Regions from separate parts of the Streptomyces sp. NPDC005648 genome, predicted to be linked through region 1. Evidence: predicted binding sites of a transcription regulator. Region 1 holds the regulator's gene; the other holds the start of a gene.

Region 1 (7,027 bases):
GCATCTCCCGGGCCATCCGGTGTCCCTGGCCGGCCCACAGCGCCATGCCCTGCGCGTCCCCGGCCGAGGCGGCCTTCTTGCGCAGCGGCGAGGTGAGGTGGTGGACCTCGGGGTAGGCGGCGGGGGCGTACGGGCCGTGCTCCCGCATGAAGCGGTTGACCAGGCCGCGGGCGGGGCGGCCGGAGAAGGCGCGGGTCAACTCCGTACGGGTGTAAAGGGGGTTGGTGAGGGCCTGCTTGTGGACCGCGCTCGCGCCCGACTCGGGGGTGGTCAGGAAGGCGGTGCCGAGCTGGGCGGCACCGGCGCCGGCCGCGAGGAGGGCGGCGATCTGGCTTCCGCGCATCACCCCGCCGGCGGCGACTATCGGGATGCCCACGCTCTCCCGGACCTGGGCGACGAGGGAGAGCAGCCCGATCCCGGCGCCGTCGTGCTCCGGCACGTCCCGGTGCGTGCCCTGGTGGCCGCCCGCCTCCACGCCCTGTGCGATCACCGCGTCGGCGCCGGCCCGCTCGACGGCGAGGGCCTCCTCGACCGTGGTCGCGGTCACCAGGGTGAGGGTGCCGGCGCGGCGCAGGGAGTCGATGACCTCACGACCGGGCACGCCGAAGTGGAACGACACCACCGGCACCGGGTTGTCGAGGAGCACGGCGAGCTTGGCGTCGTACCCGTCGTCCCTTCCGCTGTCCGGGTCCCCGAGTTCGGTGTCGTACCAGGAGGCCTCACCGGCGAGCTGATGGGCGTACACCTGGACCGCCGACGGGTCGACATGCTCGGGCTGCGGCATGAAGAGGTTCACGCCGAAGGGCTTGGTGGTCAGCCCCCTCAGCTGCTTGATCTCCTGGTACATCCCGTCGGCTGTCTTGTACCCGCCGGCCAGGAACCCCAGCCCGCCGGCCTCGGACACGGCCTGCGCGAGATGCGGCACGGAGACACCGCCCGCCATGGGGGCCTGCACGATCGGGTACGGAAAGAGATCGGTCAGCACGGAGGACATGACCGCATGTTGTCACGTCCTCCGAACACTTCCGAATCGGGTCGCCCTCTTGACCGAGGGCGCCTCTCACCGACCGTTGAACGCATCCTTCAACCGGGAGAACAACCCCTGCTGTCCCGGCTGACCGTGTCCGCCCAGGGGCCGACCCCCGAACCCCCAGCAGCCAGCCCACCTCGCGTCACCGACCGTTGAACGCGTCCTTCAACCGGGAGAACAACCCCTGCTGTCCCGGCTGACCGTGTCTACCCGGGGGCCGACCCCCGGACCCCCAGCAGCCAGCCCAGCTCACGTCACCGACCGTTGAACGCGTCCTTCAACCGGGAGAACAGCCCCTGCTGTCCCGGCTGGAACTGGCCCTGCGGGCGCTCCTCGCCGCGTAGCTTCGACAGTTCTCGCAGGAGTCGTTCCTGTTCGGGGTCGAGCTTGGTCGGGGTCTGGACCTCGACGTGGACGATCAGGTCGCCCCGGCCGCCGCCGCGCAGATGCGTGACGCCCCGGCCGTGCAGCGGGATCGACTGGCCGGACTGGGTGCCGGGCCTGATGTCGACCTCCTCCATGCCGTCCAGGGTCTCCAGCGGCACCTTGGTGCCGAGGGACGCCGCGGTCATCGGGATGGTGACCGTGCAGTGCAGGTCGTCGCCGCGCCGCTGGAAGGTGCTGTGCGGGAGCTCGTGGATCTCGACGTACAGATCACCGGCGGGCCCGCCGCCGGGGCCGACCTCGCCCTCGCCCGCGAGCTGGATCCGGGTGCCGTTGTCGACGCCGGCCGGGATCTTCACGGTCAGGGTGCGGCGGGAGCGGACCCGGCCGTCACCGGCGCACTCCGGGCACGGGGTGGGGACCACGGTCCCGAAGCCCTGGCACTGCGGGCAGGGACGCGAGGTCATGACCTGGCCCAGGAAGGACCGGGTGACCTGCGACACCTCACCGCGACCGCGGCACATGTCACACGTCTGGGCGGAGGTACCCGGCGCCGCGCCCTCACCGTTGCAGGTGGTGCAGACGATCGCCGTGTCGACCTGGATGTCCTTCGTGGTGCCGAAGGCCGCCTCGTCGAGCTCGATCTCCAGCCGGATCATGGCGTCCTGGCCGCGCCGGGTGCGCGAGCGCGGGCCGCGCTGCGACGCCGTACCGAAGAACGCGTCCATGATGTCCGAGAAGTTCCCGAACCCACCGGCCCCGAAGCCGCCCGCGCCTCCGCCGCCCGCCTGCGAGAGGGGGTCGCCGCCGAGGTCGTAGACCTGCTTCTTCTGCGGGTCCGAGAGCACCTCGTAAGCGGCGTTGATCTCCTTGAACCGCTCCTGGGTCTTCGGATCCGGGTTGACGTCCGGGTGCAGCTCGCGCGCGAGCCGCCGGAAGGCCTTCTTGATCTCTTCCTGCGACGCGTCGCGGCGCACGCCGAGAACGGCGTAGTAGTCCGTGGCCACTTACGACTCCGCCAGGATCTGTCCGACGTACCGTGCCACCGCTCGTACCGCTCCCATCGTTCCCGGGTAATCCATGCGGGTCGGTCCGACCACGCCGAGCTTGGCGACTGCCTCGCCGCCCGAACCGTAGCCGACCGACACCACGGAAGTTGAGTTGAGTCCCTCGTAGGCGTTCTCGTGCCCGATGCGCACCGTCATGCCCGAATCCCCCGCCTCGCCAAGCAACTTGAGGAGCACGACCTGCTCCTCCAGCGCCTCCAGGACGGGGCGGATGGTGAGGGGGAAGTCATGTCCGAAGCGGGTCAGATTGGCGGTGCCGCCGATCATCAGCCGCTCCTCGTTCTCCTCGACCAGTGTCTCCAGAAGAGTGGAGAGCACCGTCGAGACCGTACCCCGGTCCTCGGCGTCGAAGCCCTCGGGCAGGTCTTCCACGAGCCGGGGGACGTCCGTGAAGCGCCGTCCCGCGACCTTGCTGTTCAGCCGCGCCCGCAGGTCCGCGAGCGAGGCCTCCCCGAAGGGCGCCGGGCAGTCGACCATGCGCTGCTCGACCCGCCCGGTGTCCGTGATCAGCACGAGCATCACGCGCGCGGGTGCGAGCGAGAGCAGTTCCACGTGCCGGACGGTGGACCGGGTCAGCGAGGGGTACTGCACGACGGCCACCTGCCGGGTGAGCTGCGCGAGCAGCCGCACGGTCCGGGCCACGACGTCGTCGAGGTCGACGGCGCCGTCGAGGAAGTTCTGGATGGCCCGCCGCTCGGGCGCGGTCATCGGCTTGACGCCCGCGAGCTTGTCGACGAACAGCCGGTAGCCCTTGTCGGTCGGGATCCGCCCCGCGCTGGTGTGCGGCTGGGCGATGAAACCCTCGTCCTCCAGGACCGCCATGTCGTTGCGGACCGTGGCCGGGGAGACGCCGAGGTTGTGCCGCTCGGTCAGGGCCTTCGACCCGACCGGCTCCTCGGTGCCGACATAGTCCTGGACGATGGCGCGCAGTACCTGGAGCCGTCGTTCACTCAGCATCGCGCACACCTCCAGAAAGTCGTCCCCTGGGCGCTTTGCCTGGCACTCCTCCCTTTCGAGTGCCAGCGTTCCCCGGCCCAGTGTACGGCTGTGGGGTACACCCGGGGCAAGGTCGGCCCCCGTTGACACGGTCGTACGGCTAGCGTCGCCGTATGACGGTGACTTGGGAAGAGCTCGGGTGGGAGCGGGTGGCGTCCGGTGTCGGGCGGTGCCGGCTGCCCGGCTGGGACTGCACGGCGGGGCTGGTCGTCGGGGGCGGCACCGCGCTGGTGATCGACGCGGGGTCGAGCCTGGCGGAGGGCGCGCGGCTGCGGACGGCGGCGGAGGGACTCGCCGGCCTGCGTGTGACCCATCTCGCGCTCACCCACCCCCATTTCGACCACGTTTTCGGTGCGGCGGCGTTCACGGGCGCGGAGGTGTACGGCCCTGTCGGCATGGGCGCCCTGTTCGCCACCCGGCACGCGCGCGAGGAGCTGCGCGAGGACGCGGTGCGGGAGGGGCTGGACGCGCGGCTCGCCGAGGAGGCGGTGGCCTCCCTGCTCGCGCCCCGCCATCAGGTCTCCGGCGAGTGGACCCTCGACCTGGGCGGCGGCCGGCAGGTCCTGCTGGCGAACGTCGGCCCCGGCCACACCGCCCACGACCTCGCGGTCCTGGTCCCCGGCTCGCCGGAGGTGGTCTTCTGCGGCGACCTGGTCGAGGAGTCGGGCGAACCGCAGGCGGGCCCGGACGCCGTACCCTCGCACTGGCCGGCCGCCCTGGACCGGCTGCTCGACCTGGGCGGCGAGGACGCGGTGTACGTGCCCGGTCACGGAGCGGTGGTGGACGCGGGGTTCGTACGGGCCCAGCGGGACGCCCTGGCGGCGCGTTTCGGCGTGTCGCGCTGATCGCTGCCGCGTCGGGGCCTCGGTTTCTCCTATCGTCATCCGAATGCGCCAGTACTCCGCCGATCTGACCCCTCCCTGGAAGAAGCCGAAGGCCGTCCCCGAGGTGCCGGCGGAGCCCGGTCTGGTGGTCGAGGAGCCCGGCACCGGTTTCTGCGGCGCGGTGATCCGCTGCGAGGCGGGCACGGTGACCCTGGAGGACCGCTTCGGCAAGCACCGGGTGTTCCCCCTGGAGCCGCGGGGCTTCCTGCTGGAGGGCCGGGTGGTGACCCTCGTACGGCCGACGGGCGCCGCTCCGGTACGTCCCTCCCGTACGGCCTCCGGTTCGGTCGCCGTGCCCGGCGCTCGCGCGCGGGTGGCCCGCGCCGGGCGCATCTATGTCGAGGGCCGGCACGACGCCGAACTCGTCGAGAAGGTGTGGGGCGACGACCTGCGCATCGAGGGCGTGGTGGTGGAGTACCTGGAGGGCGTGGACGACCTGCCGTCGATCGTGGCGCAGTTCGCACCGGGCCCGGACGCCCGCCTCGGTGTCCTGGTGGACCATCTCGTGCCCGGCACCAAGGAGTGGCGGATCGCGCAGTCGGTGACGAGCGAGCACGCGCTGGTCGTCGGCCACCCGTACATCGACATCTGGGAGGCCGTGAAGCCGTCGGCCCTCGGGATCGAGGCCTGGCCGCGGGTGCCGCACGGGCAGGACTGGAAGACGGGGGTGTGCCGGGCGCTGGGCTGGCCGTCGGACAACACCGGGGCGGTGTGGCAGGCGATCCTGAAGCGGGTGGGGTCCTACAAGGACCTGGAGCCGGAGCTGCTGGGGCGGGTGGAGGAACTGATCGACTTCGTCACGGGTAGCGGTGGGGCCTGATGTTGGGGAGGGTTCCGAAGTCGCTCGTGGCCAGTTCGATTCCGAGCAGATCCAGCGACACGGGGTCACCGAACTTGGTGATCTGCTGTGTCAGGTAGTTGGCGTCCTCGCCGTCGCCCTCGGGCCTCGTCAGTAGGACGCACTGCGCCATGATCGGGTCGAGAATGAGATACGCAGGCACCTTGCCCGCCGCGTAGATCGACCTCTTGACCACGTAGTCCTGATGGACGCTGGACTTGGAGACCACCTCGACAACCATGGTGACCAGCTGGGACGGCAACAGATGCCCCGAAGCAGGTAGCACGTCCGGCGCCGCCAGGAGCAGATCCGGGATGGGCACACTCTCCTCGCCGACGATGTCAACATCCTGGGTCTGGATGGGATACCAGCGGTCCATGGGAATCTGCCGCAGCGTGTGCATCACGATCAGGTTGTGCACCAGGTCTGGGCTGGCCATCATCACGATTACCCCCCGAAGAAGCTCAGCCTTGACGCCCTCGGGAGGCTCGAATGTGTCGAGGTAATTGGCCAATCCACGCTCGTCCACAGCGGTCATCTCCATGGCCTCCCATCCGCCGCGTCCTTTTGGCGGCAGCCTAGGAGCCAGGTTAGAGACCGAACCGGAGTTCCGGGGCGATTCACCCGCCCGAGTGATCAGTCCACCAGGTCCCTCACCACCGCGTCCGCCAGCAGCCGTCCGCGCAGCGTCAGCACGGCCCGCCCCTCCTCATACGGTGCGACCGCCAGCAGCCCCTCCCCCAGCGCCCGCCGGGAAGCCGCGAGCCCCTCCTGCTTCAGCAGGTCCAGCGGCACCCCTTCCAGCAGCCGCAGCTCCAGCAGGACGCGCTCCACGCGTCGGTCCTCGTCGGACAGCAGCTCACGCCCCGCCCCCGGCGACCGCCCCGCCGCGAGCGCCGCCGCGTACGCCCCCGGGTGCTTGACGTTCCACCAGCGCACCCCGCCCACGTGCGAGTGGGCCCCGGGACCCGCGCCCCACCAGTCGGCGCCCCGCCAGTACAGCTCGTTGTGCAGGCAGCGGGCCGCCGGGGAAGTGGCCCAGTTGGAGACCTCGTAACAGTCGAAGCCCGCCGCCGACAGGACGTCCTCCGCGATCAGGTACCGGTCGGCGTGGACGTCGTCGTCGGTCATCGGGACCTCGCCCCGGCGGATGCGGCGGGCGAGCTGGGTGCCCTCCTCGACGATCAGGGCGTAGGCCGAGACATGGTCGGGGCCGGCGCCGATCGCCGCCTGGAGCGAGGCGCGCCAGTCGTCGTCCGACTCACCGGGGGTGCCGTAGATCAGGTCGAGGTTGACGTGCTCGAAGCCGGCCGCGCGGGCCTCCGCCACGCACGCCTCGGGGCGCCCCGGGGTGTGGGTGCGGTCCAGGACCTTCAGCACGTGCTGCTTCGCGCTCTGCATGCCGAAGGAGATCCGGTTGAAGCCGCCGTCGCGGAGGGCGGCGAGGTAGGCGGGGTCGACGGACTCCGGATTCGCCTCCGTGGTGACCTCGGCGTCGGACGCGAGGCCGAATTCGTCGCGGATCGCCCGCAGCATCCGTACGAGGTCGCCGGCGGCCAGCAGGGTCGGCGTGCCGCCGCCGACGAAGACCGTGCGGACCGGGCGCGGGTCGTCGCCCATGACCTTCCTCGCCAGGCGGATCTCGTCCACCAGGGTGTCCGCGTAGTTGTCCCGGGAGGCCAGCACTCCGCCCGTGCCGCGCAGCTCGGTGGCGGTGTAGGTGTTGAAGTCGCAGTAGCCGCAGCGGGTCGCGCAGTACGGGACATGCAGATAGAAGCCGAGGGGACGGGCGGCGGACCCGGCGAGCGCGGAGGCGGGCAGAGAGCCG
Region 2 (7,027 bases), on a different contig from region 1:
CCGTATCCGCTCAGAACGGCTACAAGGGGTCACGCAATGGCAGATTTCTCCCGCCTTCCCGGACCGAACGCGGACCTGTGGGACTGGCAGCTTCTGGCCGCCTGTCGCGGGGTGGACAGCTCGCTCTTCTTTCATCCGGAGGGCGAGCGGGGCGCGGCCCGGAGTGCTCGCGAGAACTCGGCCAAGGAGGTCTGCATGAGGTGCCCGGTGCGCGCGCAGTGCGCGGCACACGCGCTGGCGGTGCGAGAGCCGTACGGCGTCTGGGGCGGCCTGACCGAGGACGAGCGCGAGGAACTGATGGGTCGCGCGCGGAACCGACTGGTGTCGGCGGGGGTCACCGGCGGGGACGGCGTGTCCGGCAAGTACGGGGACGGTGTAAGCGGCGACTACGGCGTATCGAACAACTGAAGGAACGTTTCTTCGTTCCTGACTCCCGAGCTCCCGGCCCCTGAGCTCGGCAACACCCCAGCCACCCGGCTGCCCGGCTACCACTACCCCGCCTACCCCGCCCCCGGGCGCCCGGCCGCGCGCCCGAGCTGTTCCAGCGTCGCCGCGACCGCCGGCACCCGGGCCAGGTCGGGCAGGGTCAGCGCCACGATCTCCCGCCGCACGGCCGGCTCCAGCGTCAGCACGCGCGCGTGGCGCGGCCGTACGGACTCCAGGGCCAGCTGCGGGAGTACGGCGACGCCCAGACCGGCGCCGACGAGGCCGACCACCGCCGGGTAGTCGTCGGTGGCGAAGTCGATGCGGGGGGTGAAGCCGGCGCCCTCGCACACCTCCACCAACTGCCCGCGACAGCGCGGGCATCCGGCGATCCACGGCTCCCGCGCGAGTTCGCCGATGGCCACGGACCCGGCCCCCGCCAGCGGGTGCCGCTCCGGCACCAGCCCGACGAGACGGTCGGTCAGCAGCGGCCGTACGACGAGGTCGTCCCACTCCTTCGCGCCCGCCGCGCCCTCGTAGCGGAAGGCGAGTGCCACATCGCACTCCCCCGCGCGCAGCATGTCGACGGAGACGGGCGGTTCGGCCTCCTCCAGCGACACTCGGGTGCCGGGGTGCGCGGCGCGCAGGGCGGCGAGGGCGGTCGGTACGAGGGTCGAGCTGCCGCTGGGGAAGGAGACCAGCCGCACCCGCCCGGCGCGCAGGCCGGCGATGGCGGCGACCTCCTCCTCGGCCGCGGTCAGCCCCGCCAGGATCCCGTTGGCGTGCCGGACGAGGGCCTCGCCCGCCTGGGTCAGGCGCATCTCGCGCCCGTCGCGGACCAGCAGGGGTGTGCCCACCGATGCCTCCAGGGCCTTCATCTGCTGGCTCACGGCGGGCTGGGTGCAGCCCAGTTCACGCCCCGCCGCCGAGAAGGAACCGGTGGTGGCGACGGCGCGCAGGACCCGCAGATGACGTGCTTCGATCACGGATCAAGGATAAGAGATCCTTTGATACGACGTCCGATAACGCGTTGGCGCTTTGAGCCACGGGCGTCGTGTGAGGAGCGGGCCCGCACAGTCCGGGTAACTACGCTTGGGTCATGACAACGGCTCTGATTACGGGATCGACCGCGGGCATCGGCGCCGCGTTCGCACGGCGGCTGGCGGCCGACGGGCACAATCTGGTGCTGGTCGCCCGCGACACCAAGCGGTTGCGGGAGCAGGCGACCGAGCTGCACGACCGGCACGGCATCGAGGCGGAGGTGCTGACGGCGGACCTGGCCGAGGACGACGGCATCGAGGCGGTCGCCGCCCGGCTCGCCGACCGCAGGAACCCCGTCGACCTGCTGGTCAACAACGCCGGCTTCGGCAACAAGGGCCGCTATCTCGACGTCTCCATGGCCGACGAGCTGAAGATGCTCAAGGTGCACTGCGAGGCGGTGCTGCGGCTGACGACCGCGGCGACGGAGGCGATGCGCGAGCGCGGCCGCGGCGGGGTCGTCAACGTCGCGTCCGTCGCCGCCTTCGTGCCCCGGGGGACGTACGGCGCCTCGAAGGCGTGGGTCGTGCAGTTCACCCAGGGCGCGGCGAAGGACCTCGTGGGCAGCGGTGTGCGGCTGATGGCGCTGTGCCCCGGGTTCGTGCGGACGGAGTTCCATCAGCGGGCCGGGATGGGGACCGACAACATCCCGGGGTGGATGTGGCTGGACGCGGACAAGCTGGTGGCCGCGGCGCTGAGCGATCTGGCGCGCGGGAAGTCGCTGTCGATCCCCGACCCCCGGTACAAGGCGCTGATGGGGCTCGTGAAGGTGACGCCCCGGGCGCTGCTGGGCGGGATCAGCTCACGGACCGGGCGGAAGTACGGGCCTCAGTGAGGTCTCCACAGGGCGCGGTCGTGGGGTACGGGGGAAAATGGTTCCGTACGGCCGGACCCCACCGAACCCATCGGGACCGGAGGCACGACCATGACCTTCGTACAGATCATCGACTGCAGGACCAGCCACTTCGACGACATCGACCGGCTGATGGACACATGGGTCGAGCAGACCAGGGGAAAGCGGACGGCGACGCACGCGGTGGTCGGCAAGGACCACTCCGACGCGTCGCACTTCATCGAGATCGTGGAGTTCCCGTCGTACGAGGAGGCGATGCGGAACTCCAGCCTGCCCGAGACGGACAAGATCTTCCGGGAGATGGTGGCCCTCTGCGACGAGATGCCGACGTTCACCGATCTGGACGTCGTACGGGACGAGGGGCTGAACGCGGACACGGCGCGGCGGTTCTTCGGGACGATCGCCGTCGCGGGCGAACTGCCGCCGCTCGACGGGCTGATCGCGGAGAACTACCACGACCACGACCCGGCGAACGAGCAGGACACCATGGGGATGGACGCCCTGCGGCGCGAGGTGGGGATGTGGCGCTCCGGGTTCGACTTCGAGTTCGCGATCGAGGACCAGATCGCCCAGGGCGACCGGGTGTCCACGCGGTGGGTGTGGAGCGGCACCCACACGGGTGAGTTCATGGGACTGCCGCCCAGCGGGGCGAAGGTCTCCATGACCGGCAACACCACGCACCGGTTCGGCGAGCACGGGAAGATCGTCGAGGCCTGGTGGGAGTACGACCGGCTGGGGCTGATGGCCCAGTTGGGCGTGCTCGACGCGCTGGAACGCTGAGGGGGATGCGCGGAGGCCCGGCACCCCTTGTCTGCAGGGTGCCGGGCCTCTCCTGTTGCGTCGCGTCAGTGCGTGTGACCGTGGCCGTGACCGGCGGCGGCCGGCTCCTCCTCTTCCTTCTTCTCCACGACCAGGGTCTCGGTCGTCAGGAGGAGGGAGGCGATGGAGGCGGCGTTCTCCAGGGCGGAGCGGGTGACCTTGACCGGGTCGATGACGCCGGCCTTGACCAGGTCGCCGTACTCGCCGGTGGCGGCGTTGAAGCCCTGGCCCTTGTCGAGCTCGGCGACCTTGGAGGTGATGACGTAGCCCTCCAGGCCGGCGTTCTCGGCGATCCAGCGCAGCGGCTCGACGGCGGCCTTGCGGACCACGGCGACACCGGTGGCCTCGTCGCCGGTGCGGCCGAGGTTGTCCTCGAGGACCTTCACGGCGTGGACGAGCGCGGAGCCACCACCGGAGACGATGCCCTCCTCGACCGCGGCGCGGGTCGCGGAGATGGCGTCCTCCAGACGGTGCTTCTTCTCCTTCAGCTCCACCTCGGTGGCGGCGCCGACCTTGATGACGCACACGCCGCCGGCCAGCTTCGCGAGACGCTCCTGGAGCTTCTCGCGGTCCCAGTCGGAGTCCGTGTTCTCGATCTCGGCCTTGATCTGGGCGACGCGGCCCACGACGTCGGCGGAGTCGCCGGCGCCGTCGACGATGGTGGTGTCGTCCTTGGTGATGGTCACGCGGCGGGCGGAGCCCAGCACGTCCAGGCCGACCTGGTCGAGCTTGAGGCCGACCTCCTCGGAGATGACCGTGGCACCGGTGAGGACCGCCATGTCCTGCAGCATCGCCTTGCGGCGGTCGCCGAAGCCGGGGGCCTTGACCGCGACCGCGTTGAAGGTGCCGCGGATCTTGTTGACGACCAGGGTGGAGAGGGCCTCGCCCTCGACGTCCTCGGCGATGATCAGCAGCGGCTTCGAGGCGCCGGACTGGATGACCTTCTCGAGCAGCGGCAGCAGGTCGGCGATCGAGGAGATCTTGCCCTGGTTGATCAGGATGTACGGCTCGTCGAGGACGGCCTCCATACGCTCCTGGTCGGTGACGAAGTACGGGGACAGGTAGCCCTTGTCGAAGGCCATGCCCTCGGTGAAGTCCAGCTCCAGACCGAAGGTGTTGGACTCCTCGACGGTGATGACACCGTCCTTGCCGACCTTGTCCATCGCCTCGGCGATGAGCTCGCCGACCTGCTGGTCCTGGGCGGACAGCGCAGCCACGGCGGCGATGTCGGACTTCTCGTCGATGGGGCGGGCGGTCGCGAGGAGCTCCTCGGAGACCGCGGCCACGGCCGCGTCGATGCCCTTCTTCAGCAGCGCCGGGGAGGCACCCGCGGCGACGTTCTTCAGGCCCTCGCGGACCAGCGCCTGGGCGAGCACGGTGGCGGTGGTGGTGCCGTCACCCGCGATGTCGTTGGTCTTGGTCGCCACCTCCTTCACCAGCTGCGCGCCGAGGTTCTCGTACGGGTCCTCGACCTCGACCTCACGGGCGATGGTGACGCCGTCGTTGGTGATGGTGGGGGCGCCGAACTTCTTGTCGATGACGACGTTGCGGCCCTTGGGGCCGATCGTCACCTTGACCGTGTCGGCCAGCTTGTTGACGCCGCGCTCGAGGGCGCGACGGGCGTCCTCGTCGAACTTCAGGATCTTCGCCATGGGAGCGGTTCAGCCCTCTCGGAAAACGTGGGTGAAACGAACTGCGCCCCGGAGGCCCGGCTTCATAAGGACGCGGGAACCCGGGGCGCAGCTCACAAGCGAGAAAAGTGCTTGAGGTGGATTACTTCTCGATGATCGCGAGCACGTCGCGAGCCGAGAGGACGAGGTACTCCTCGCCGTTGTACTTCACCTCGGTGCCGCCGTACTTGCTGTACAGCACGATGTCGCCGGTCTTGACGTCGAGCGGCAGGCGCTCGCCGTTCTCGAAGCGGCCCGGGCCCACGGCGAGGACGACGCCCTCCTGGGGCTTCTCCTTCGCGGTGTCCGGGATGACCAGGCCAGAGGCGGTGGTCTGCTCCGCGTCGAGCGGCTGGACCACGATGCGGTCCTCAAGCGGCTTGATGGCAACCTTGGAGCTGGTGGTCGTCACGATCCGACCTCCCCCTTCGGAGATCTCACGGGGTTAACTGTCTGAGGTGGCGACCAGGTGGATCCGTCGTCGCGGGTGCCGGACCTGCCCGTCGCGTAGTTGGCACTCTCCAGTGGGGAGTGCCAGAGCCGAGACTATGACTGCGATTAGCACTCGGTCAAGCGGACTGCTAATCCCGGCGGTGCGCGCCGCCGAAGATCCCGTGGCGCGTGCCGCTACAGATAGTCCTCCAGCCGCCCCACCGTCAGCCCCCGCCCCTGCGCCTCCCTCAGCAGCCGCCGCGTCCGGTCGATCAGGGACGGCTGTGTCGACTCGCCCGAGGCCACCGAGACGATGTCGCCGGCTCGCAGCTGTCGCCCGCCCGTGGTGAACGCCGGCTCGCCGGTGTCCATCGACGCGCGCCACAGGACCAGCGCGGAGACCCCGCAGTCGGCCGCGGCGCGCAGGGTGGTGGTGTCGTAGGCGCCGTACGGGGGGCGGAAGAGGCGGGGGCGGATGCCGAAGCGGACGTGGAGTTTCCGCTGCTGGCCGCAGATCTCGGCGCGCTGGCCGGCATACGGCAGGCCGCGCAGGGCGGTGTGGTCGAGGGTGTGGTTCTGGATCGACGCGCCCACCGACCGCAGACGCGCGAAGTGGCCGTAGCCCGGTCCGACCACGCTGTCGGTGAGGAACATGCTGACCGGGAGCCGGAGTTCGCGGACCATGTCGACGAAGCGGCGGTCCCGTTCGGCTCCGTCGTCGTAGGTCAGGAAGACCACCTTGTCGCGGGTGGGGACCCGGGAGACCACCGGGATCGGGCCCGGGTGGAGCGAAGCGCCCCCGAGGCCCGGCACCCGTCTCGGTCTCGGCGCGGGGGCCAGCGGTGCCACCAGGCCCCAGCGGCGGTACGGCGGCCGTGCCGTGCCCCTGGGGTCGTACGGGTGCACCCGCTGGGCCGCCTTCATGCCCAGCCGTTCGATGGGGTCGACGGACTGGGCGCAGCCGGTGAGCAGGACGGCGAGCGCCAGGACACCGGCCGCCAGGCGCCCGCGGTTCACAGGTAGTCCTCCAGGCGGGCCACCGCGTACCCCTCGGCCGTGACCCTGTTCAGGAACCGGCGCATGTCGTCGACCATCGTGCCCTTCCACTCGTCGCGGCCACGGAAGTGGGTGAGCACGATGTCGCCGGGGTGCAGGTCCTGGTCGTCCTCGCGGTACTCCCAGTGGTCGACGAAGACCTCCTCGTCCCAGATCGGCGCGTACTTGATGCCGCAGGATCTGGCGGCCCGGAGCGTGTCCTGGTTGTAGTTGCCGAAGGGCGGCCGGAAGACGGTCGGCCGCTTGCCGAACTGCTTCTCCATCACGTCCTGCATGCCGCAGATCTCGCGCCGCTGCTGCCCGTACGAGAGCCCCGGCAGATAGGGATGGGTGAGGGTGTGGTTGTTGAGGGTGACGCCTTCGGACCGCATCTTGCGGAAGTAGGGGTAGTCGTCCTTGATCAGGAAGTTGCTCAGGAAGGCGGTGTACGGGATCTTCAGCTGGCTCATCATCCGCAGGAACGCCGGGTCCTTCTCGGCGCCGTCGTCGATGGTGAGGAAGACGACCTTCTGCCGGGTGGGCACGGTGGTGAAGACCGGCGGGAGATCCAGCTCCTCCTGGTCGTCGACCTCGAAGCCCTTGCGCGCCTCGATCCGCGGCTTGTGGAGCGGAGGCGCGGGCGCCGTCAGCGGCACCTGCTTCAGACCCCAGCGCCGCGCCGCCGCCGCGCGGGCCATATACGTCGCGTGCAGCTTCGTCGCGTACGAGTGGAGGGCGCGCGCCGGGGCCGCCCTGA

What was found. The regulator HrcA, encoded in region 1, represses chaperone genes, less so after heat shock. The targets are predictions, from matches to a motif close to TTNGCACTCNGNNNNNCNGAGTGCNAA.
Region 2: a site for HrcA is predicted at 5,362-5,388, ahead of groES (co-chaperone GroES). Genes of this name have one in related genera too.

Annotation. Positions count from the first base shown of each region.
Region 1 covers NZ_JBEXCS010000026.1:27,346-34,372, reverse strand. Annotated here, with positions in the region: gene ABZT17_RS17405 (nitronate monooxygenase) at 1-994, opposite strand, end outside; gene dnaJ (molecular chaperone DnaJ) at 1,285-2,421, opposite strand; gene hrcA (heat-inducible transcriptional repressor HrcA) at 2,422-3,438, opposite strand; gene ABZT17_RS17390 (MBL fold metallo-hydrolase) at 3,591-4,322, shown strand; gene ABZT17_RS17385 (DUF3097 domain-containing protein) at 4,366-5,181, shown strand; gene ABZT17_RS17380 (Uma2 family endonuclease) at 5,159-5,737, opposite strand; gene hemW (radical SAM family heme chaperone HemW) at 5,836-7,027, opposite strand, start outside.
Region 2 covers NZ_JBEXCS010000002.1:85,748-92,774, reverse strand. Annotated here, with positions in the region: gene ABZT17_RS01825 (WhiB family transcriptional regulator) at 37-408, shown strand; gene ABZT17_RS01820 (LysR family transcriptional regulator) at 501-1,409, opposite strand; gene ABZT17_RS01815 (SDR family oxidoreductase) at 1,523-2,296, shown strand; gene ABZT17_RS01810 (ester cyclase) at 2,387-3,094, shown strand; gene groL (chaperonin GroEL) at 3,160-4,785, opposite strand; gene groES (co-chaperone GroES) at 4,907-5,215, opposite strand; gene ABZT17_RS01795 (polysaccharide deacetylase family protein) at 5,431-6,252, opposite strand; gene ABZT17_RS01790 (polysaccharide deacetylase family protein) at 6,249-7,027, opposite strand, start outside.